DNA from 4 places in the Bradyrhizobium sp. CCBAU 25338 genome. Region 4 is predicted to be linked to each of the others. Evidence: riboswitches for the same ligand, from Rfam matches in the RefSeq annotation. Region 4 holds a riboswitch; each other region holds the start of a gene.
What was found. Region 4 has a riboswitch for cobalamin ahead of ACM42_RS12535 (TonB-dependent receptor). Riboswitches for the same ligand answer to the same signal wherever they lie in the genome.
Positions count from the first base shown of each region.

Region 1 (5,592 bases), on a different contig from region 4:
ATGGACAAACCCGAGCCTCGGAATGTTGTCTTTGCAAAAAGTTGCCAGCTATGAAGCGTTGGCGCTCGCGGTCCAGTCAGGCGTGGAGGAGCAACCTTGCTGTAGTTGGTGACGACTTCGATCGGCAAACTGGACGCTGCCGACCCTCCCGACTAGGACAATGAAGTTCGCCCTAAGTCTTAACAGAAAAAAGATGTTCAAGAAGGTTCTGGTCTGAATCGCTCTGACGGATTTTAGAAAAAGGACGCAATGGAGTGCGAGCCTCAACGCTCGCCGCACAAATGAACCGTTCTTGTTTGAGCAAACCGCACAAATCCGGTCCCTTCTTACGCCCGACCAGATGATCGCTGATGGCAATCGCATTGGGGCTTTTGGCTCCTCCGCGCTGCGCCGTATTCCGTTAAGCGCTAGCTCCCAAACGTTTGTACAAGGACTGAATCATTTATGACTGAGGCCGCGCGACGGGCGGCCGCTCTTTGGTAGGGACGTTCCCCGCGATCTCAACGTGCATACCCAGGAGCGCTGGCATTAGCGTGCGTTTGCTCCACAAATTGTAAAGGCTGCGATATTGAGGCCCGGCTTTGCCGTAGACGCGCCGGAGAAGGGGAGGCGGCCCACGTGTTCGGACAATCGCGAGTACCATCCTGGTGCAATTCAGTGCGAGGCTTGAGTCTACAATACGCGTTGCGCATCACCGCACTCGGGGCGGATAGCTTCGGTGCGGCTGCCGACTCAGGCTGCGCATCATACTTAAGCACCTCGCTGCACTATTGGAATGACATGGTCGCGGCCGTTCGGGAAGTACCGGTCTTTTGTTGCGCGCTTGAACTGGATGGCCGACTCAGAGCCGAATTCGCAATCAGAGACGGTGCCAGGACGGATGGAGCAGAGCTGAAGACGCGCTTTCCCATGCTTCGAATCCGGATCTATGCGTGCAGACGAATGAGTGCGAGGAAAGCTAGCGGCCGAGCCAGTCTGGTCCTCCACGTTCTCGCGTACCGCCCCGGAGCTTCCCGCCCTGCGCACTCGGAAATGGGCAGGCGCTCAGCGGGTATGCCAGGGTCGCTATCGCTGCCCCGTTCGCGGTAACTTCCTCGTCGCTTTCGTCTCAGCACTGGGCCCTTGGTGCCGCCTCGAGCCGATATGCTTACGGTTGCGGAGCCCTAAACAACAGAGCGGGTATGTCTGCAGTAGGCTCCGACGCGCCCGGCCATGGACGGGCTGCGGCGCGATATTGCGCTGCAAGATGGTTTACTAAGGCCTCTGCTCTCCTAAGTCTTCCTCTTCCTTTGGCTCGGTAGGTTGGAACCAGGAGCCAGGAGGGAATTTCGCGATGCGCTTGGCAAAGGAGGATTGTGGCTCCCAATCAGGTCCTTCGCTCTTCTCGAAGGAGATGACCCCATTGTGTGTAAAATAACGTGGTCCTTGGATACTACAGTTCACCACGAGCAGAATGCGCCACATATCACCTTTCTCGGTCGGCTTGTCATTCCGCTTCGGTAGGTAGTCCACTCCAACAGGATCGATGATAGTGCAGCGGCCGTGCCGCAGAAGATCGCCGAGCTGGCCTTGCGGCGTACTCACAAAGTTGAAGTTGGTCGGATCATGCAGAAAGTTAAGATTTGCGCCCCGTTCGCCATCTGCGACTTCAGTGGCGATCAACGAGAGCGCCAGGGCGCGCCAGCCCAACTCCATCGGCTTCGCATACGTTGAGGCGAGTTCAATCGTACCGTCGGGCGCGACTTTCCAGGCGATAACGTACTGTTCGTCCGATTTGTTGTCCCGGTGCCTGGTCCACGAAACGAAAACAAAGTCGTTTTGGCCAAGTTCAACAACGCCCCACATTTGAGGGACGAACTGGGCCACCATCGAAACATTGGAGATGATTTGTTCGATCGTCTCACCATTTTGCGCTCGCCAAGTTGACTTGAGTCGTTCGACAATGGGGCTGTCGCTGGCGCGAATATTGGTGCTCATGGCAGCCGGCCAGGCGAGGCAGATTAGAAATCCGCCCAGGCAAAGCCATGGCGCTGCTCTTCCAGACATTCTCTTCATAACCCTCAGCCTATCGCGTTTCATCCAGACATCTTTCAAAGCGGGCAACCTTGAACCTGCTATGAGCGAGCGCAAGAAATGTCCCGAGATGCTAGGGGGCACCGCTCTCCCGCGCCAGCAGGCGCTCCCCTCTATGTCACGCGCCGCTGACTTCCCTCGCCAGCGACAGCGTCAATTGGCTGAGCTGGACATGCCCAGCAGGAGGAGATTGGGCATGCCGAGCGATTGCATTCTTCGTGCCAGGCAATAGACAGAAATTTCCACGATTTCTGTGTCCCTCTTGTCGACTTTCCGACCTGCGCCCGTTTCGATGTCTTCATTCAGTGTATCCGCCGCAGCTGTTGTATCCTTGTGCCTTGGCCTATTCGATGTAGATCCTTTAGTCCGAAAACAGCTGGCCAACGGAGGTGCTGGGCGAGCCTCTGGAAATCGGAAGCCGCATCGCCAGTATTCTGCGCGAAACAGCGGTACTCCCCGCCGGCAAGCTGCTTCTGTCCCTTTCATCGGTCTGGCGCGCCGCATCGCCTCGACGCACCTCCGATGCTCATTGAGACATCTGACAAAGACATGTCTGATTACTGCATCTCTGATTGGAGAATGTCTCTAGATGGTGGTGAATCATACACATGCACGCTCATTCGCCTAGCAAATGTCGCAGATTGGCTTGGCACACAATCTGAGAGGTTGACGGAAGAGTTCTCCTGCCGATAATCCACGGCCGTCGAGGTTCTCCGGTGCCCATTTAATCCGGAGCTAAGAGGGAAGCCGGTGCGAATGCCGGCGCTGCCCCCGCAACTGTAAGCGGCGAGCCGCTGTCCAACGATGTCACTGAAGCCTCCAAGGCTTCGGGAAGGCCGGACAGCAGCGATGACCAGCAAGCCAGGAGACCTGCCCCGACAAAATATTGGTCCACGGGCGGGGTGTCTCGGTGGTGCGCCAAGCAGCCGTCGCACGCGCGACTCCCCTGCCTGCGTCCGCCATGGCCTCTGTCCCCAACAGGGGTTGATGCTATGTCTCTTCGCTCTCTTCCAATCGCTACGCTCGGAACGCCACGCATCGGTCCAAGGCGTGAGCTCAAACTCGCTCTCGAAAGCTACTGGGCCGGAAAGATCAGCGAACAGCAGTTGCACGAGGACGCATCCGGCCTGCGCGCAGCGAACTGGGCTCGTCAGAAATCTCTCGGCGTCACTATCATTCCGTCGAACGACTTCTCGCTGTATGATCAGGTGCTCGATACAAGTGTCATGGTTGGGGCCATCCCGGAGATCTACGCCTCGAAAGGAGAATCCGTTTCGCTCAAGACGTACTTCGCCATGGCCCGCGGATCACAATGCGACGACCAGGATGCGAGTTGCGGTCAGAGCCCACGGGGATCTGGCGCACCCGCGCAGGGAATGACCAAGTGGTTCGACACCAACTACCACTACATGACTCCCGAGTTCTACAGGGGACAAGCGTTCAGACTGTGCTCTCGCAAACCCATTGAAGAGTACGAGGAAGCAAAGGCTCTTGGCTTTCAGACCCGCCCGGTCCTGATCGGGCCGGTCACATTCTTGAAGCTCGGCAAGAGTGCCGATAGCGCGTTCCAGCCCCTCTCCCTTTTGGATGATCTGATACCGGTCTATATCGACGTTCTGCATGAATTGGCCGAACGAGGGGCTAGTTGGGTTCAGCTTGACGAGCCCTGCCTGGCCCTTGATCTCGATGAGGCGGCGCGAAAATCTTTGCTACATGCCTATAACCGGTTCGCAAAGGAGGGACCGGCCATCAAGATCATGGTTGCCAGCTATTTCGGCGCGCTAGGCGACAATCTAAATACTGCCTTGAACCTGCGAGTTTCCGGTCTGCACCTCGATCTTGTTCGAGCGCCAGAGCTATTGGATCAAATCATTGCTGAGGGCCGAAGAGATCTCATCATGTCGCTCGGTGTGATCGACGGCCGGAACATATGGCGCTCGAACTTGTCGTCGCTCCGTCAGCGGCTGGATCCAGCGATTGCGAAGCTCGGCAGGCACCGTGTGCAGCTCGCTCCATCCTGCTCGCTGCTTCACGTGCCGGTCGATGTTGAACTCGAGACCGGGCTTACGTCCGAGGTCAAGAGCTGGCTTGCTTTCTCGGTTCAGAAGATGCGTGAGCTTGCGATCCTGGGGCGGGTACTCGCAGGCGACCAGAATGTTGGGCTAGCTCTTGCCGATTCGGAACGCGCTGTGACTGCCCGCCGGACTTCGCCGAAGATCCATGATGCCAATGTCGCTGTCCGGATGAGGACGATCGACCAGACGATGCGCCGGCGCGCCAGCCCATTTGCCCGCCGTTCCGAGATCCAAAGGAAACGCTTTGGACTACCAGATTTTCCTACCACGACGATCGGATCGTTTCCACAGACCACAGAGGTCCGAAATGCTCGTGCGGCGCATGCGCGAGGTGCGATGAGCGACGAACAATACGACAGGTTCCTCAAGGAGGAGATAGCCCGCGCCGTACGTTGGCAGGAAGACATCGGTCTTGACGTCCTCGTGCACGGCGAATTCGAGCGTAATGACATGGTGCAGTACTTTAGCGAGCAACTCGCCGGCTTCGCATTTACCAGGAATGGATGGGTACAGTCCTATGGTTCGCGCTGCGTCAGGCCCCCGATCCTGTTTGGGGACGTAGTACGGTCGAAGCCGATCACCGTGGAATGGTGGCGCTACGCGCAATCACTAACCAGTAAGCCGATGAAAGCGATGTTGACCGGACCGGTGACGATCCTGAACTGGTCGTTTGTTCGCGATGATATTCCTAGAAGCGAGGTCTGCCGTCAGCTTGCGCTCGCGATCCGCGACGAAGTCCGGGATCTCGAGAATGCCGGTGCGGCCATGATCCAGATCGACGAAGCTGCACTCCGCGAAGGATTGCCATTGCGCCGATCGGACTGGAAGGCATATCTCGATTGGGCCGGAGATTGCTTCCGCATCTGCTCATCGGGAGTTGCCAATCAAACGCAAATCCATACACATATGTGCTACTCTGAGTTTAACGATATCATCGCTGCGATCGCTGCAATGGATGCGGATGTCATTTCGATCGAGTCGTCCCGCTCGAAAATGGAGCTACTGGATGCATTCAAGAAGTACGAATATCCAAATCAAATCGGACCTGGCGTGTACGACATCCACTCTCCACGCGTTCCCGAGGCGGGCGAAATGAAGCAGCTGATGGTGCTAGCTCGGACGCGTTTGCGGGATTCGCAGCTTTGGGTCAATCCGGACTGCGGCCTAAAAACGCGTAAATGGGAGGAGGTTCGGCCTGCGCTAACCAACATGGTCGCTGCCGCTCGCGAACTGCGCGCTGCAGCCTATCCGCAAAACCATTGATCCCGAGCCCGGGTCTGTTCTCGCCAAAGCTAATTCGCTTGTGGCCATTTGCGCTTTCCACAATGTCGAGGCAAGCCCTGGCGCCAACAAGAATGTCCGGTCCATTTCGTGGACCGGGGAAGGTGCAGGGTCGGAGGAACGACGGTGACGCGTCGCGCTACTTTCGTCGGCCGAGGGAGAA
Region 1 covers NZ_LFKY01000002.1:47,951-53,542, reverse strand. Annotated here, with positions in the region: gene ACM42_RS01870 (nodulate formation efficiency C protein) at 1,255-1,977, opposite strand; cobalamin riboswitch at 2,763-2,965, shown strand; gene metE (5-methyltetrahydropteroyltriglutamate--homocysteine S-methyltransferase) at 3,066-5,411, shown strand.
Region 1: linked by a shared signal. The riboswitch ahead of metE (5-methyltetrahydropteroyltriglutamate--homocysteine S-methyltransferase) and the one ahead of ACM42_RS12535 (TonB-dependent receptor) in region 4 are both predicted to bind cobalamin.

Region 2 (5,592 bases), on a different contig from region 4:
AGTCGCTGCGCGGCGTCACCGCGCCCGGCCTCGTCACTCCGCGCCTGCACAACGCGGCCTGAGAGACAAGCGAACGGGCGGCCGTTGCGGCCGCCCGTCGCGCTCGCGATGCTCACGCTCTCCCTGATAGGCATCGGTTGCGGCGATCCCGAGCAGCTCACACGCGCCGCGATCGCTGCCATCAACGCGGCCGATCTCGTCCTGATCCCGCGCAAGGGGGCTGCGAAGTCCGATCTCGCAGATCTCCGGCGAACGATCTGCGCGGACGTGCTCACCAGCGACAAGACAGCCATCGCCGAATTCGACCTTCCCGTGCGCGACGCCGGTGAAGCTGATTACCGCAAGGGTGTAGACGATTGGCACGATGCGGTTGCCGCGACCTGGTCGCAGACGATCGCGAGGCATCTCGAAGGTGACGGCAAGGTTGCGCTGCTGATCTGGGGCGATCCGTCGCTCTACGACTCCTCGCTGCGCATTGCACGGCGATTGAATCCGTTGCCGAAGATCGAAGTCGTGCCCGGCATCACCTCGATCCAGGCGCTGTGTGCGGCGCATGCGCTGCCGCTCAACGACATCGGCGAGCCGTTCCTGGTCACGACAGGCCGCCGTCTGCGCGAAGGTGGCTGGCCGCAAGGTGTCGATACCGTGGTGGTGATGCTCGACGGCGGCACGGCGTTCCAGTCGCTCGATCCAGAGCGTTTGCATATCTGGTGGGGTGCCTATCTCGGCATGCCCGACCAGATCATCATGTCCGGCGCACTCGCCGAGATCGGCCCTCGTATCGTCGCGCTGCGGCAGGAGGCGCGCGAGCGGCACGGCTGGATCATGGACAGCTACATTCTCAAGCGCAGGGCGTAAGCGAGGCAGCATGCTTCCCGAATGGGTTTACCGGAACTGCCCCGAGGTCTCCGCGGTCCATCGCGAGGCCGCTATTGCGCGGCAGGCGCAACTGACGAAGCCGACCGGCGCGCTCGGCCGGCTCGAGCAGCTCGCGATCGAGCTTGCGGGCCTGCAGGCGACCGAAGAGCCGCGCGCATTGCGGGTGCCGATCATCATCTTCGCCGGCGATCACGGCATCGTCGCGCAGGGCGTGTCAGCCTATCCGCAAGCCGTGACGATCGCGATGATGGCGAATTTTGCCTCAGGCGGCGCGGCGATCTCGGTGCTGGCGCGTGAACTGGGTTCGAGCCTGGAGGTGGTCGACGCCGGCACGCTGGCCCAGGCGCAGATGGCGGGAATCGTCACCGACAAGCCGCGCAGCGGCACGCGCGATTTCAGCGTCGAGGCTGCGCTCACGCCCTCGGACCTGGCCTTTGCCTTCGAGGCCGGCCAGCGTGCGGTGGTGCGCGCAAAGGCCAGTCAGCCAGATCTCCTGATCTTCGGTGAGATGGGCATCGGCAACACCACGACCTCAGCGGCGATCGCGGCGAGCCTGCTTGGCGTGAGCGCCGGGGAGATCGCGGGCAGCGGCACCGGCGTCGATGCGGCCGGCCGCGCGCACAAGGCACGCGTGATCGATGCGGCGATCGCACGCCACGGTGTCGCTGGAGCGTCGGTCGAGCAGATCCTGTGCGCCGTCGGCGGCCTCGAGATCGCGGCGATCTCAGGAGCGATCATTGCGGCCGCGCAAGCCCGTATTCCCGTGTTGATCGACGGCTTCATCGTGTCCGTCGCGGCCCTGGCGGCGGCGCGTCTCAATCCGTCCTGCCAGCCGTTCCAGCTCGCCTCGCATCAATCGGCGGAGCAGGGGCATCGGCTGGTGTTGCGCGCGCTGAACGTTCAGCCGCTGATCAGCCTCGATCTCAGGCTCGGCGAGGGATCGGGCGCGGCCATCGCGCTGCCGCTGGTCCGATTGGCCTGCGCGCTTCACAACAGTATGACGACCTTCGCGCAGGCCAACGTGCCGGATCGCCCGGCCTGATGCGGCTCAAGCCACGCGCTGGTTGACGGAGACGACACGCCAGCCCGCCGCGAGGCGGTCGATCCGGGTCAGCGACAGCGGATCGATCACGAAGCGCAAGGCGGCCTGCGGCGTCAGGTCCAGTGCGATGCAGAGCGCGGCGCGGATGGTGCCGGAATGCACGACGAGCGTTGCCGATCCGGCCCCGATCCGCGACAGACCCAGCCGGACGCGGGCGATCTGATCCGCAAAGCTTTCGCCGTTCGGCGGCCGTCCGTGCGCCGGATCGTGCCAGAACTGCGCGTAAGTCTCGCCACCGGTCGCGGCGAGCTCGTCATGCCGGCAGCCGGTCCAGTCGCCGAAATCCTGCTCGCGGAATTCGCTGACCAATTCCGGTTCGAGCCGCAGTGCGCGCGCGGTCTCGACCGTACGCCGCGACGGACTGGCATAGGTGGTGGCATCCGGCGGCAAATGCTGCCGCAGAGCCACCAGTGCTGCGTGATCGCCGAGATCCGCCCGCGCATCAGCAGCATGGATCGTCCCCGCCACGCCCGCGATGGTCGCATGCCGTATCAGCCAGAGGAAGGTCTCGCCTTCCATGCTCATCTCCAGGGAAGTTGGTCGCTGTGGCCACAACGCCGCAACTGGCGCATTGACTCTGTCACGATGGTAATCCTAGATGATCGCGACGGTTTCCCCGAGAGGGAATGAAAAGGGAATGCGGTGCGGGGAAACTTGTCCCCAATGCCGCGGCTGCCCCCGCAACTGTAAGCGGTGAATCCTTCGTCACAAGCCACTGGGTCCTCGGTCCCGGGAAGGCGACGAAGCGGTCACGACCCGCGAGCCAGGAGACCTGCCGTCAGCCGTGGTCACACGCGAAGATGTCGGTCGGGGAGTACAGACATTCGGCTTCATCGGACGGCCCGAAAGGCCAACAGATGGGACCTCGTTCGCTGTGACGTGCCACTGACGTCATACCGAGGTTTCGTATCGTGTCTTCCACCTGTATCTTACGGCCGAGCCGCTTCCTGCTCGCCTCTGCTGCGTTCACGTCGTTCGTCATCGCCGATATGCCTGCCGCCCTGGCGCAGCAGGTCCGCGAACCCCTGCCGCCGGTCGAGGTCTCGCCTGCTGAAGCCGGCAGGCAGGCCAAGCCGGCCAACCGTGAAGCGCAGCGCGCGCGCCGTGCAGCTGCACGCCGGCCAGCGACCGCATCGGCTCCGCCCAAGCCCAGCGCGCCGGCCGCGCCAGCGCAGACGCCGCTCAACAGCAATGTCGTGGCCGAAAGCGCCTCGCGGCTCGGCCTGACGGTGCGCGAAACGCCCGCGACGGTCGAGGTGATCTCCGCCGAGACCATGCGCGAGCAGGGTTATCGAACGGTCTCAGAGGTGGCGCAGGGTGCCGTCGGCGTCACCTCCGGGGACAATCCGGCCGAGCCCGCGGCGTTTTCCATGCGTGGCTTCACCAACAGCCAGATCAATACGCTCTACAACGGCATCAAGATCGGTCCGCAGAACATGACCTCGCGGATCACCGACACCGCCAATCTGGAGGCCGTGGAGTTCGTCAAAGGCCCGGCCTCGCTGATGTCGGGCGAGGGCGCCGCTGGCGGGGCCATCAACTTCGTCACCAAGCAGCCGCACACCGGACCGATCCGGAACGAAGCCGAGTTTTCCTGGGACTCGCTCAACTCATTCCGCGCGCACTACGGCTCGGGCGGCAGCACCAATGTGCAGGGCCTCGACTATCGCTTTGACATCTTCCGCTCCGCCCTCAACGGTTTTGCCGACGACACCAACGTCAAGACGTTCGGCACGTCCGGCCAGCTCAATTACCGCATCTCCGACAGCCTCAAGATCTGGGGCGCGATCGAGTACCGCGAGGATCGCTCCAAGGCCTATTGGGGCGCGCCGCTGGTGCCGGTCGCTTTCAGCGGCTCGCATGCAACGACGGGGATCGTCTCCGGCAACTACGTGTCGAACTACAACGGGACGAATCTCGGTGCCGTCACCATCGACGACCGCACCTTCAACACCAACTATAACGTCCTCGACAACCGTAACGTCGCGCAGGAAGTGTGGCTGCGCGGCGGCTTCGAGCTGAAATTGGCGCCTGACCTGACGCTGAAGAGCCAGGCCTATGGCTATGGCGCAGAACGGAGCTGGTTCAACAACGAGATCGAGGCGTTCAATTCCACCACGAACCAGGTCGATCGCGAGCGCTTCTATGTCGCGCACAGCCAGCGCCTGGTCGGCAACATCACCGATTTGATCTGGGACGCGAATATCGCAGGCTTCGACAACCGGCTGGTCACGACCTTGTCGACAAGCTATCTCGATTTCGTCAGGCCGGGCGCGGCAAACTTTCCAGGCGATTCCGTTTCGCTGGTCGATCCCAATCGAGGCTACTACGGCCTGCTCACGACCCAGCAGCAGACCGCGCGCATCGACAACGAAGCGCTCTCGTTCGAGGACCGGCTAAAGCTCACGCGCAGCTTCGCGCTGGTCGGCGGCCTCCGCATCGAGCACATCGGGCTCGACCGCAATTCGACCAACGTGAGCGGGCAGGAGAAGGCAGGCTTTCCGTTCACGAAAGACTGGGCGCCGGTGACGGGCCGCATCGGCTACACTTGGGAGGCCGTTCCCGGCCTGACCTTCTTCAGTCAGTACGCCACCGGCGCCGATATCGCCGCCAACAACATCTTCCTGCTTGGGCCGACCCAGCCGCTCGACCTGACGACCGCGCGCACCTACGAGACCGGCGTCAAACATCTGTTCTGGGACAACAGGGCGGAATGGTCGTTCTCGGCCTACGACATCCTGCGCAAGAACGTCTACGCGGCGGCCGGCGGCATGCAGCTCAACATTGCCGGACGACAGGAGTCGAAGGGCGTCGAGCTTGCCGCGGCGGTGCGGCCGATCGAGCCGCTGCGACTGTGGGGCAACATCGCCTATGTCGACGCCCGCTATGCCGACTACGATTTCGCCGGCGGCTCGTTCTCCGGCAACACGCCGCCGAACGTGCCGCGTATCGTGGCCAATGCCGGCGCGTCGTATCGATTCTTCACGCCCTGGCCGGTGGAGTTCGGCATCACCGGCCGCCATGTGGGCGACCGCTACAACACCGATGCCAACGTCGTGACGATGAAGGCCTACACGGTCGCCGACGTCTATGCCTTCGTCGATATCCCCAAGACGGTGTTCAATGCGGTGGACCAGGCTCGCCTGACCTTCCGCATCCGCAACATCGCCGACAAGCGCTATGCGATCTGGGGCGATCCGTTCTACCCCGACCAGATCCTGCTGGGCGCGCCGCGCACCTACGAGATCTCGGCCGCGTTCAAATGGTAGGACGCTGAACGCATGATGGGCGCGATCGTCCTCTCGCACCGCTGGCTCGGGATCGCGTTCTGCCTGCTGTTCGCTATGTGGTTCGCGACGGGGATCGTGATGCACTTCGTTCCGTTTCCGTCGCTGACGGAAGCGGAGCGGTTTGCCGGGTTCGCGCCGGTGGATCGCGGCGAGATAAGGATTTCGCTCGGAGACGCCGTGGCCGCGAGCGGGATCGCGGATGCCACGCGCGTGCGGCTGATCCAGCGGAGCGACGGGCCGGTCTACATCGCGTCGGGACCGACGCGTTCCAGAGCGGTGCGCGCCTCCGACGGGCAGGATGCATCGGTGATCTCCGCCGAT
Region 2 covers NZ_LFKY01000001.1:233,030-238,621, reverse strand. Annotated here, with positions in the region: gene ACM42_RS01035 (energy-coupling factor ABC transporter permease) at 1-62, shown strand, start outside; gene cobF (precorrin-6A synthase (deacetylating)) at 109-858, shown strand; gene cobT (nicotinate-nucleotide--dimethylbenzimidazole phosphoribosyltransferase) at 869-1,921, shown strand; gene ACM42_RS01020 (histidine phosphatase family protein) at 1,928-2,500, opposite strand; cobalamin riboswitch at 2,573-2,775, shown strand; gene ACM42_RS01015 (TonB-dependent receptor) at 2,893-5,250, shown strand; gene ACM42_RS01010 (PepSY domain-containing protein) at 5,263-5,592, shown strand, end outside.
Region 2: linked by a shared signal. The riboswitch ahead of ACM42_RS01015 (TonB-dependent receptor) and the one ahead of ACM42_RS12535 (TonB-dependent receptor) in region 4 are both predicted to bind cobalamin.

Region 3 (5,592 bases), on a different contig from region 4:
CGTCGCGGCAGCTCGGATCGTCTTCCGGCGCGCCCCAGGCCTGCGCGAGATCGTCCTGCAAGGCCTGCGGCAGGCGCGAGAGCGCCGCCCGGTACTCGGCGACATTCCAGATCAATTGCTGCTTCAGCAGCGTCTCGCCGAGCGCATGAACCGGAGCGACAGCGTATCCGGCCTCCGAAAGATCAGACACCAGGGCCTCGACCGAAGCCAGCGCATCGAGACCAACCGCATGCGCGATCTGGTGCGGCCGGCCGGGATAGTTCGACAGCACGATCGTCAGCCGCTTCTCGCCGGCCGGCGTCTCGGCAAGGCGTCGCCAGGCCGCGACGCGCACGGCGACCGCCGTCACACGCTCCGCATCGGGCGTGTGCGCCAGATGCGAGAATTGCAGATCCGGATCGCGCATAGCGGCCGATTTGAAACTCATCACGCCCGCGAACAGGCGTCCGTCGACCTCGGGCAGCACCACATGCATGGCGAGGTCGCCGGGCGACAGGCCGCGCAGCGACTCCGCCCAGTCCTCGCGCCGCGCCGTGGAGAGCGCGACCTGAAACACGGGGCATGTCGCGGCATCGAACGGCGTCGTGCCGTCATCGCCGATCGCAGAGAACGCCGTTGCATTGACGATCGCGGCTGGAGGATCCTGCGCAAGATGCGTGCGTAGCCAATCCGCGACGCCCGCGGCCTTCAGCGAGCTGACGAATACGCCATACGCATCGAAGCCGCGCTGGCGCAGCGCCGCGATCAGGGCATCGACCGAACCGGTGTCCGCAGCCGTGAGATAAGAACGATAGAACGTCACCAGCGCGCGCGGCTTCTTCTCGGCGCCGGCCGGCGCCGCAATCACGCCGCACTCGGGATCATAAAAGCCCATCTCGGGCACGATCATCTCGCCGACGACCGGTCCCGCATAGAGGCCCGAGGCCAGCGCAAGCTGCGCGATCGCCGCCTGCGCCGCGACCGGACCACCGGTGTCGCAGAGTACCTTGAGCCGGCGCAGCGTCGAGACCGGCAAGGTCGAGTACGCATCGAGCCGCGCGTCGTCGCGGCCATCGGCCGGCAGCACCGCCAGCACGATGTTGCGATCCTTGGCGAGTTGCTGCAGGGCCGCGAGCCCATACGGCCAATAGGACTCACCGCCGATCAGCCGCACCAGGATGCCGCGCGCCTGCGACAGCGTGCGCTCGATATAGGTGTCGACCGACAGCGGATGACGGAGCTCGGCGAGATTGGCGAGCCGCAGCGATGGCAGGCTGCTCCGGCCACGCCGCCAGCCGGCCGCGAACGCCGCAAGATCGGAATCCGAATACGAGAGCACCACGAGATCGGCCGGGTCCTGGCCGATGTCTCTTGGTGTCGCGGTCTCCTCGAGACCACGGCTCTCGCGGAAGACGACGTGCATCAGATACCAAGTCCTGCCTTGATCGCAGCCTCGTCGATATCGCCATGCTCGCCGATCACGACGAGCTTCGACTGCCTGACACCCGCGCCCCAGGGCCTGTCGAACTGGTGGCGCACGCGCTCGCCGACGGCCTGCAGCAAGAGGCGCATCGGCTTGCCCGCGACCGCGATATAGCCCTTGGCGCGCAGCACGTTCTGCTCGCGCGCCAGACGCTGGACCGAGGCGACCAGCGCATCGATATCCGCGACTTCCGGAAGATCGATCACGACGGAGGCGAAATCGTCGTGCTCATGCTCCTCCTCGCCGTCATGGTGCGACGGGCGCGCGGCGAGATCGTTCTCGGCGGCAGCGCCGAGGCCGAGAATGACGCGCGCATCGATCGCACCGTCGGTGACGGAAAGCATCGGCACGCGGCGCGGCATCTCGGCGGTGATCGCCGCCCTGGCGGCTTCGATTCCCGCCGCCCCCGCTAGATCCGCCTTGGTCAGCAGCACGATGTCGGCGCAGGCGATCTGGTCCTCGAACACTTCCGACAGCGGCGTCTCGTGATCGAGATTCTCGTCCGCCGCGCGCTGCGCTTCGACGGCAATCGGGTCCGGCGCGAAGCGGCCCGCCGCGACGGCCTCGGCATCGGCCAGCGCGATCACGCCGTCCACCGTGATGCGCGAGCGAATCTCGGGCCAATCGAACGCCTTCAGCAGCGGCTTCGGCAGTGCCAGGCCCGAGGTCTCGATCAGGATGTGATCGGGCCGCACCGGGCGCGCCAGCAATTTCTCCATCGTCGGAATGAAATCGTCGGCGACGGTGCAGCAGATGCAGCCGTTGGCGAGCTCGATGATGTTCTCCTCCGGACAGTTCGCATCGGCGCACGACTTCAATATCTCGCCGTCGACGCCCTCGCTGCCGAACTCGTTGACGAGCACGGCGAGTTTCTTGCCGTTCGCATTGGCAAGCAGATGCTGGATCAGCGTGGTCTTGCCGGAACCTAGAAACCCCGTGACCACCGTGACGGGGATTTTTGCGAGCGAGTTCATTCGGCGGCCTCCGGCACGACGGCAATGGGGGGAATGCGGGCAAGTGACTGCTTGCGGAATATTTCCGGCCTGCTGCGCCAGGGCACGAGGCCATCCGGCGCCGCCGCATAGGCCGCCGCGCCCGCGACCACGTCCTGCGCATTCGTCTCCGACAGGCGGCCATAGACATAGGACCAGCGGCCGGGCGCGCTGAGCGCGACCGAGCAGCCCTGGCTGCAGGCCGACAGGCATTCGACGGGAACCACGGTGACGCCGTCGGGCACGCCCGCGTCGAGGATCGCACCATGCAGGCGCTTGCCGGGCGTCGTCTCGCCCTCGCCAAGCGTCTGGCCGGCGCGGCAGGTGATGCAGACGTGAAGTGTGACGGTCATCGCCTCTTCCAGGATAATCAGCGGGAGGCGAGAGGCACACGGACCCTGACTCAAGAGGCCGTTTCCCCGTCGCGGAACACCCCGTCCGCCGGTCCAAAACTCTTCGCGCTGGCAGGTCTCCCGGCTTGCGGAGCAGGGCTTTGCCCTTCGATCCCCGCCTTCCCGATTCCCGCGGGAATCAGTGGCTTCGGGCATCTCTCCGGTCACGGTCGCGGGGGCGGCTGCATTTTGGACCCAAATCCTGCCGATTCGGACCCTATCGCATTCCCTCTTCGCCTGTCATAGGACAGGAACCAACGCCGGGCCACCATTTGCCCGTGGCTGCCACTTGTCAAGCCGAAGGACTGGTACGATGACGCCTGAACCGGACACCCGAACGGGCGAGGAAACCGACGCCCGGCACGCCCAGAAAATGGCGAAGAAGAAAGCCGCCCGCGACAAGATCATGGCGACCAAGAGCGGCGAAAAGGGCCTAGTCATCGTCCACACCGGCGCCGGCAAGGGAAAATCCTCCTCGGCCTTCGGCATGATCGTCCGCTGCGTCGCCCATGGACTCCCCTGCGCGGTCGTGCAGTTCATCAAGGGTGCCTGGGACACCGGCGAGCGCCGCCTGCTCACCGGCCATTTCAGCGAGCTCTGCCAGTTCCACGCGATGGGCGAAGGCTTCACCTGGGAAACGCAGGACCGCGCCCGCGACATCGCCGCAGCGCGCGCCGGCTGGGAGAAGGCCAAGGAACTGATCCTCGATGAGAGCTTGCGCATGGTCGTGCTCGACGAGATCAACATCGCGCTGCGCTACGATTATCTCGACATCACTGAGGTGGTCGACTTCCTGACCACGCAGAAGCCGCCGATGACGCATGTCGTGCTCACCGGCCGCAACGCCAAGGACGAGCTGATCGAGATCGCCGACCTCGTCACCGAGATGACGCTGGTGAAGCACCCGTTCCGCTCCGGCATCAAGGCGCAAGCCGGCGTCGAGTTCTGAGTCTCTTCGGCGATGACGCGCGCATTGATGATCCAGGGAGCCGGCTCGGACGTGGGCAAGTCGCTCATCGTCGCCGGCCTTGCGCGTGCCTTCACGCGGCGCGGCCTGCGCGTGCTGCCGTTCAAGCCGCAGAACATGTCGAACAACGCCGCCGTCACCGTCGATGGCGGCGAGATCGGCCGCGCCCAGGCGCTCCAGGCGCTAGCCGCCGGCGTCGAGCCGCATACCGACATGAACCCGGTGCTGCTCAAGCCCGAGACCGATGTCGGCGCGCAGGTCATCGTTCACGGCAAGCGCATCGCCACGGCGCGCGCGCGCGACTACGCGGCGATGAAACCGTCATTGATGGGCGCGGTGCTGGAGAGCTTCGAGCGGCTGAAGGCGCGCGCCGATCTCGTTCTGGTGGAAGGCGCCGGCAGCCCGGCCGAGGTGAACCTGCGCAAGGCCGACATCGCCAATATGGGCTTTGCACGCAAGGCGGACGTGCCGGTCGTGCTGGTCGGCGACATCGACCGCGGCGGCGTGATCGCGCAACTCGTCGGCATCAAGACGGTAATCGACCCCGACGATGCCGCGATGATCCGTGGATTTGTCATCAACAAGTTCCGCGGCGATCCCACGTTGTTCGACGACGGCTACAGGCTGATCGAAGACAAGACAGCCTGGCGCGGCTTCGGTGTGCTGCCCTGGTTCGCGCGTGCCGGCGAACTGCCAGCCGAGGATGCGCTGGGCCTGAGTGACGCGCGAAAGCCGGGCCGATGCAAGATCGCCTGCCTCGCGCTGTCGCGCATTGCCAATTTCGACGATCTCGATCCGCTCAAGCTCGAGCCGGGCGTTGATCTCCTCATGGTGCGTCCGGGCGAAGCCATTCCCGGTGATGTCAAGCTCGTCATCATCCCGGGCTCGAAATCCACCCGCGGCGATCTCGCCTTTTTGCGCGCGCAGGGCTGGGACATCGATCTTCTCGCGCACCACCGAAGGGGCGGCCATGTGCTCGGCCTCTGCGGCGGCTACCAGATGCTCGGGCTCAGCGTCGCCGACCCCGACGGGATCGAGGGTCCTGCGGGCGAGACACCGGGCCTCGGACTTCTGGACATGAAGACGGTGATGAGCCCGCAGAAGACGCTGACGCGGGTTGCGGCCGTGCATGCCGCCACGGGGCAGCCGATCGAAGCCTACGAAATCCATATCGGCCGCACCGACGGCCCCGATCGCGCCCGCCCGTTCGCGAAACTGAATGGCGAGCCGGAAGGCGCGATCTCGCAGGATGGCCGCGTGCAAGGCAGCTATCTGCATGGCCTGTTCACGTCGGATGATTTCCGCAAGGCTTATCTCGCAGCGCTCGACATTCCCGCAGGCGACGAGCCCTATCGCGCCAGGGTCGAAAGCGCGCTCGACGCGCTCGCCGACCACATCGAAACCCATCTCGACGTCGACGGCCTGCTCGCGCTAGCGCGCTAGGACCTCCGCAACGCGCGCCCATTCGGTTTCGCTGCCGGGAAGCCCGAGCCGCAGCCATGCCGGCTTCTGCGCAAAGACGCGCGACCAGATTTGGCGACGCGCGAGCTTCTCCTGTTCAGTACGCGCGTCAGGCGTTTCGTACGAGCGAAACAGCGGCGTGCCGCCAACGAGCCGCCAGCCTTGCGCTCGCGCCATGTCGTCGAGGCGGCCGCAGTCGCGCGCAAGCCGCGCGGACGTGGCCTCGGCCCAGGCCTGATCGCGCAAGGCGCGACAGCCGATCGCGATCGCCGCTCCCGAGACCGGCCATGGACCCGACATCGCCGCGAGCCTGGCGAT
Region 3 covers NZ_LFKY01000001.1:249,724-255,315, forward strand. Annotated here, with positions in the region: gene cobN (cobaltochelatase subunit CobN) at 1-1,402, opposite strand, end outside; gene cobW (cobalamin biosynthesis protein CobW) at 1,402-2,436, opposite strand; gene ACM42_RS01100 (DUF1636 family protein) at 2,433-2,807, opposite strand; cobalamin riboswitch at 2,901-3,120, opposite strand; gene cobO (cob(I)yrinic acid a,c-diamide adenosyltransferase) at 3,160-3,795, shown strand; gene ACM42_RS01110 (cobyric acid synthase) at 3,808-5,256, shown strand; gene cobD (threonine-phosphate decarboxylase CobD) at 5,245-5,592, opposite strand, start outside.
Region 3: linked by a shared signal. The riboswitch ahead of ACM42_RS01100 (DUF1636 family protein) and the one ahead of ACM42_RS12535 (TonB-dependent receptor) in region 4 are both predicted to bind cobalamin.

Region 4 (5,592 bases):
AGTTCTGGCAGATTTTCCAGGTGAGGCCCGCACTCGCGGTGTAGCGCGACACCAGCGGCACGTCGTTGCCCGCCCAGACGCCTTCGCGGAAGACGGCCCGTGTATAGGCCATGCCGGAACGCACCAGCAGGGCGTCGTTGATCCGATAGGAGACACTGGTCTCCGAACCGTAGCGGCGGGTCGGATCCAGATTGGTGTTGTAGAACAGGATCGGATTGAAATGGATCTCGTTGGCGAGGTCCATCAGATAGAGGCTGCTCTGCATCTGCAGTCCGCCTCCTCTGATGCGCAGCCCGCCCTCGATATCCTGCGACGTCTGGGTCTTGAGCTGGAACGTTTGCGGGAGCGGATTGAAGAACGGGTCGAATGAAGGGCCTGACGACACCCGCTCGTCGACATCAGGCGTGCGGAAGGCGCGCGCAACGCGGCCGAACAGCGCGACGGTGTCATTGAGACGATGCTCCGCACCGAGGTGTAGCGCATATTGCGTCTCGTCGGTCCTGAGCGGGAGCGCGCCGATGTCGGCGTTGAACGGAGCGGCCGGGTCGAAATTGTCACGTGCCGAGAGATTGGTGTTCTGCACCCGGACGCCGTAGGAGATATCGGTCGTTGGCGCGACGCCGAGCGTGTGCTGGATATAGCCCGCAACCGTCCGCTGCCTGAGATCGTAATTGTGCCAGGGAGCGAGACCCTGGCCGGCGCCGCGGTTCTGCTGAAAGCTCGCATCGTAGTAGTCGACGCCGGTCAGCACTTGCGAGGGCATTCCGAAGAGCAGGCTCTTCACGCTGAGCCGCGGCGTAATCGACCATGTCGTAAGGTCAGCATCGACATAGGTCGACGTGAAGAAAGCCGGAACCGGCGCCGGGCTCGAGAAAAATGCGCTCTGCTGCTTCTTGTCGCGCACGCCGCCGTCGACGATGAGATCGACGCCGTTGACAAGAGTTTTCGTGAAGCCCGCGGTCGCGCCAAAACCCTGCTGATTGGCGTAGTTGAAGGGCGTGCTGGTCCCTCGCCGGTTGGTCGCGAGCTCGTCGACGCCGATGGAGGGATCGACGGTGCGGCCGCCCGGCAGTCGCAACTCCTGATTGTCAGCGGTGACGGTCAGGAAGGCGGTCAAGCCCGGCGTCGTGTAGTTCAGATTGCCGACGCCGTTCTCCTGCGAATAGCGATTGTTGTCGCGATAGCCGTCGGTCCTGACGGCATTGCCGTAGAACGAGGTCGACCACGGACCGGAATTGATCGCGGCCGAGACGTTGCCGAGCCTGGTATTGAATGAGCCGAAACCGGCCTCGATGCGCGCTGTCACGGGCGGGCCGCCCACGCCATTCTTGGTGACGATGTTGATGACGCCGCCAACCGCATTGTCACCATACAGCACCGCACCGGAATTGCCGCGCGTGATCTCGATGCGCTCGATGGCATTGAGCGGGATGGTGGAGAGGTCCACCTGGGCCATATCGATGTCGTTCAGCCGCCGTCCGTTGACCAGCACCAGCGTGTTGGCCGTGGCGAAGGCACCGAAGCCGCGCAGGTCGACACTGGTCTTGGCACCGATCGGGCCGCCATAGAACGTCGTGATCTGGGCGCCCGGCACTTGCGTCGCGATGATCTCGGCCAGCGTCTGCGACGGCGCATGAGCGATGTCCGCGGCCGTGATGACGGTCGTGGCCGCGCCGACGATACCGCCATTGCCGGCGGCGGCCTCATTGCCCGAGCCGGACGAGCCGGTCCCACTCGGCGCCCCGTCCGGCGCCGTTCGGCGCCGCCCCGCCTCGCCATCGCCGATCGCCCTGGCACGCGTACGGTTCTGATCGTCGGATCTGGTCACTTCAACCGGTGGCAGCTGCTCGGCGACGGACTGCTGGGCGTGGGCGATGGAGGGATCGAGCGAATACAGCGAAACGGCCGCAACGATGCCGGCGCAGCGGCGCCTGGCGGCAGTGACAATACGGGACACAATTGTAACCTCGGCATGACGTCAGTGGCACGTCACAGCGAACGAGGCTTTACGGCGGAGCGATCGATTGCTCCGGTGAAGCTAATGTCTGTACTCCCCGACCGACATCTTCGCGTGTGACCACGGCTGACGGCAGGTCTCCTGGCTCGCGGGTCGTTACCTCTGCGTCGCCTTCCCAGGACCGAGATTCCCAGTGGCATAGGACGAGAGATTCACCGCTTACAGTTGCGGGGGCAGCCATGGCATTGAGAAGATCCCGGCCTTGGGACATCTCGCACCACATTCCCTTTTGATCTCCATGGGGAGAACCGTCGGCGGCCAATCTACGGGGCGCCCAGGCCGGGAGTCAATCGACCGGTGGGCCGGCTTCAAAGCGAATCGAACAATGCCCTGCGCCGCCTACGTTCGTCCTCGCGGGCGCTGGGCCTGAGCCCAGGCGACAGCGACATCGCGCGGCGGAACGTCGAGGCGCTTGATCGGCATCAGCTCGCCGGAGGCCGAGACGATCGCGGTCTCTTCGCGCCGGCAGCGCGTGCAGACGAAACGGACCTCATGCGGGGATGCCGACCAGCTTGAACGCTTCACGTTGGCGGCCATCGGCCAGGCATCGCAATGCGAGCACGACACCAGGAACCGGCCGGGATCGAGCATACCCATTCCATCGGACTCCGCGTCCTGCCCACTGCTTCCAATGACTATCCTATGTAAATCGTTCCGGTGCCTCGGCACCGTCAACGCCACGTTCGCTGGAAGCCTGCGCGTTGCTCGCCGTTCCCACGAGACCTCCGGCGTTGTCGATTTCAAAGCTTGCGAATTTCATCCGATGTCCCCCTGCTCCGATCGACCCTATCAGGTCGAGACGGCGGGGGCGATGGGGGCCGGGGATGCGCGGTTGCGAGCCCTTGCAGGCAGAAGGCAATTTGCTCAGCGAGCCCCCTTGAGGGTGCAGGAGGTCGTGCAGGTGACCGTGGTGCCGCGATCGCACGATCTGCAGGCGTTGACGCACTGGTTCATGTCGCGTGGATTGTAGCTGTAGTTTCGTATCGGACAGGTCGACGTCGTCGAGCCGGTGATGTCCCGCTCCTGGTCGCAGGCCGCCGTCATGAGCGCGCATATGATCACGGCAACGAGGCGCATGGGACTTGCCCTGTCAGGCATGGCACGATGACACTCGCGAGGTGCGCTGCATTGCAACGAACCCCGGCCTTCCCACCACGAGCCACCGCCGATCGGCGATGCCCGCATGCTGCGAGAATGCGCGCTAAATGTTAAGAACGGATTTCAGCCGGCCTCAGGCCGCAGCCGTGGTCGCGATCGCCTGCCGAATATCCACCGCCAGCTGGCGGTACTGCTCCCCGAGCTTCAGATAGAACTCGCGCTTGGTGCTGTCGGTGGCGAGCTTGGCGATCAGTTCGCATTCGGCGGTGAGCGTCTCGAACCGTTCCAACCTGTCCTGAAGTTCTGTCATCGGCGTGTCCCCGTCAAACGCCACAAGGACAGCTAACCTAAATCCGGGAAATAGGTCACAGCGAACATCGTTATGGGGTAGCATCAATTTTTCCGCGACAGCCTATTTCTGCTCGAGCCGCCAGGTGCCGTCCCAAGCGGCATCCGGCGGATTGGCTGCGAACTGCCCGATGCGGCCGAGCATCGTGCGCGAGGGACCGTCGCCGGGGACCGCCTCGAGCGCCGCGTTGAAGGCGGCACGTGCGTCGTCGAAGCGCCGGGCACGATACGCGGCGAGACCTTCGGCATAGTGCGTACGCAGGCTGACTTGCGCATCGGTGAGTGCGCCCGGTCGCGCCATCACCTCGAAGATCGCCTGCGGCGCGCTTTGGCCCGCGACCGCAAGACGGTCGATCTCGCGCAATTCGAGGCGCGATCCAATCGCATCCGCTGTCGCCTGCGAGATCAGAATGCGGGTGCCGTAGACCTTGTTGACGGTCTCCAGCCGCGAGGCGAGATTCACGGCGTCGCCCATCACGGTAAAGCTCATCATCAGCTCGGAGCCGATGCTGCCGGTCAGGACCTCGCCAGTGGCGATGCCGATCCGCAGATCGCACGGCGCGGGCATGGCGCGGATACCGAGCAGATCGGGCAGCTGCTTCTGCAGCGCAGGCACCTGGTCGGCCATCTCGACGGCAGCAAGCCCGGCGAGCAGGGCCTGCTCGTCCTCTTCGATGAAGGGCGGGCCCCAATAGGACATGATGGCGTCGCCGATATATTTGTCGATGACGCCGCGATTGCTCCTGATGGGGCCGGACATCACGGTGAAATAGTGATTCATCACCTTGACGAGGCCGCGCGGGGTCATGCCCTCGCTCATCGAGGTGAAGCCGCTCATATCGCAGAACATGATGGTCATGACCCGGCGCTCGCCCTCGATTGCGACCTCCGGCCGCTCGATCAGACCCTGCACCACCTTGGGGTCGATGTAGCGGCCAAAGGTCTCCCGGATGCGCTCGTTGTGCCGCAGCTGCTCGATCATGCGGTTGAAGGCCGCGGCGAGCTCCCCGATCTCGTCCTGCGTCGAGACGGCGATGGGCTTGTCGAACCGGCCCGCTTCGACCTCGCGGGTGCCGGCCAGCAGCAGCCGTACCGGACGCGTGATGCCGCTGGACACCAGCAGCGCAAACGCAAATCCGACGATCGCCGCGAGCAATGTCACGACTCCCGAAACGATGATCGTCTGATGCTGGCGGCTGATCACCTGCGACGTCGAAAAGAAGACCTGCGCCAGCATATCGCCGCGGATCGTATCGATCTTCCGGTTGAACTGTTCGCGCAGCACGTCGATGTGTTCCAGCGTGCCGCGCGCCTCGGCCATCTGCTTGGCGTCGACCTGCTTGAGGAGCTTCGCATGGTCCTCGCTCAGATCGCGCCGCAACTCGGTAACGGCGGTGTCGATGCGGATATCGATTCGCGCCAGCGCGGCATTGTCGGAAAACGTCCTGGGGTCCTCGATGATCGCGTTGATCAGCTTGCGCGCGGCCTCGGCCTCCTCCTCGATCCTGCGGTCCGATTGCTCGAATTCGCGAAGGCGCGCCGCGTAGGCCTCCTCGTCCGACGGCGCCTCCATCCGGGTCATGATCATCCGCCGCAGCGCCAGCGCCCGCTCCAGCGAGCGAATGTTGGCGCGCGCCAGATGGCTGTAGGCCGGGATGTAGCGGTTGGTCAGTTCATCGAGCAGGACGCCGACCTGGCTGGACATCACCATCGACAGGATCGAGGTGACCAGCATCAGGACGATCAATCCGAGGGCGATGCCGACGATCTTGCGCCGGATCGACTGGTTGAAAATCGGCATGGGTGCGGAAGGCAAAGGCCAAGAGGACGGAACGAGGGAACTCCATACACCGGACTGGCTGCGGGAACACGCGCAATCTTGGCCCTCCTGGCGTCCTGCACCATGCAACCGTCGCGCGAGCCCGACCGTTAACAAAGGTTAACGGCTCTGCCCTTTTCTCCTTTGCGGAAGTTCCCACGGGGCATCGGTTTTTTGCCGCATTGTTGCGACAGCGTCAGGATGCGGAACGATGCCTCGGCATCGTTCGCTAGTTTGATTCTCCAGCCGCATGTCGTCGCGGACCTTGGTTTTGTAGTGGTTTCGCAGGGGGGACCATCGAATGAACCAG
Region 4 covers NZ_LFKY01000032.1:87,664-93,255, reverse strand. Annotated here, with positions in the region: gene ACM42_RS12535 (TonB-dependent receptor) at 1-1,957, opposite strand, end outside; cobalamin riboswitch at 2,072-2,285, opposite strand; gene ACM42_RS12530 (hypothetical protein) at 2,357-2,614, opposite strand; gene ACM42_RS12525 (hypothetical protein) at 2,882-3,094, opposite strand; gene ACM42_RS12520 (hypothetical protein) at 3,249-3,425, opposite strand; gene ACM42_RS12515 (adenylate/guanylate cyclase domain-containing protein) at 3,528-5,264, opposite strand; gene ACM42_RS12510 (lytic transglycosylase domain-containing protein) at 5,584-5,592, shown strand, end outside.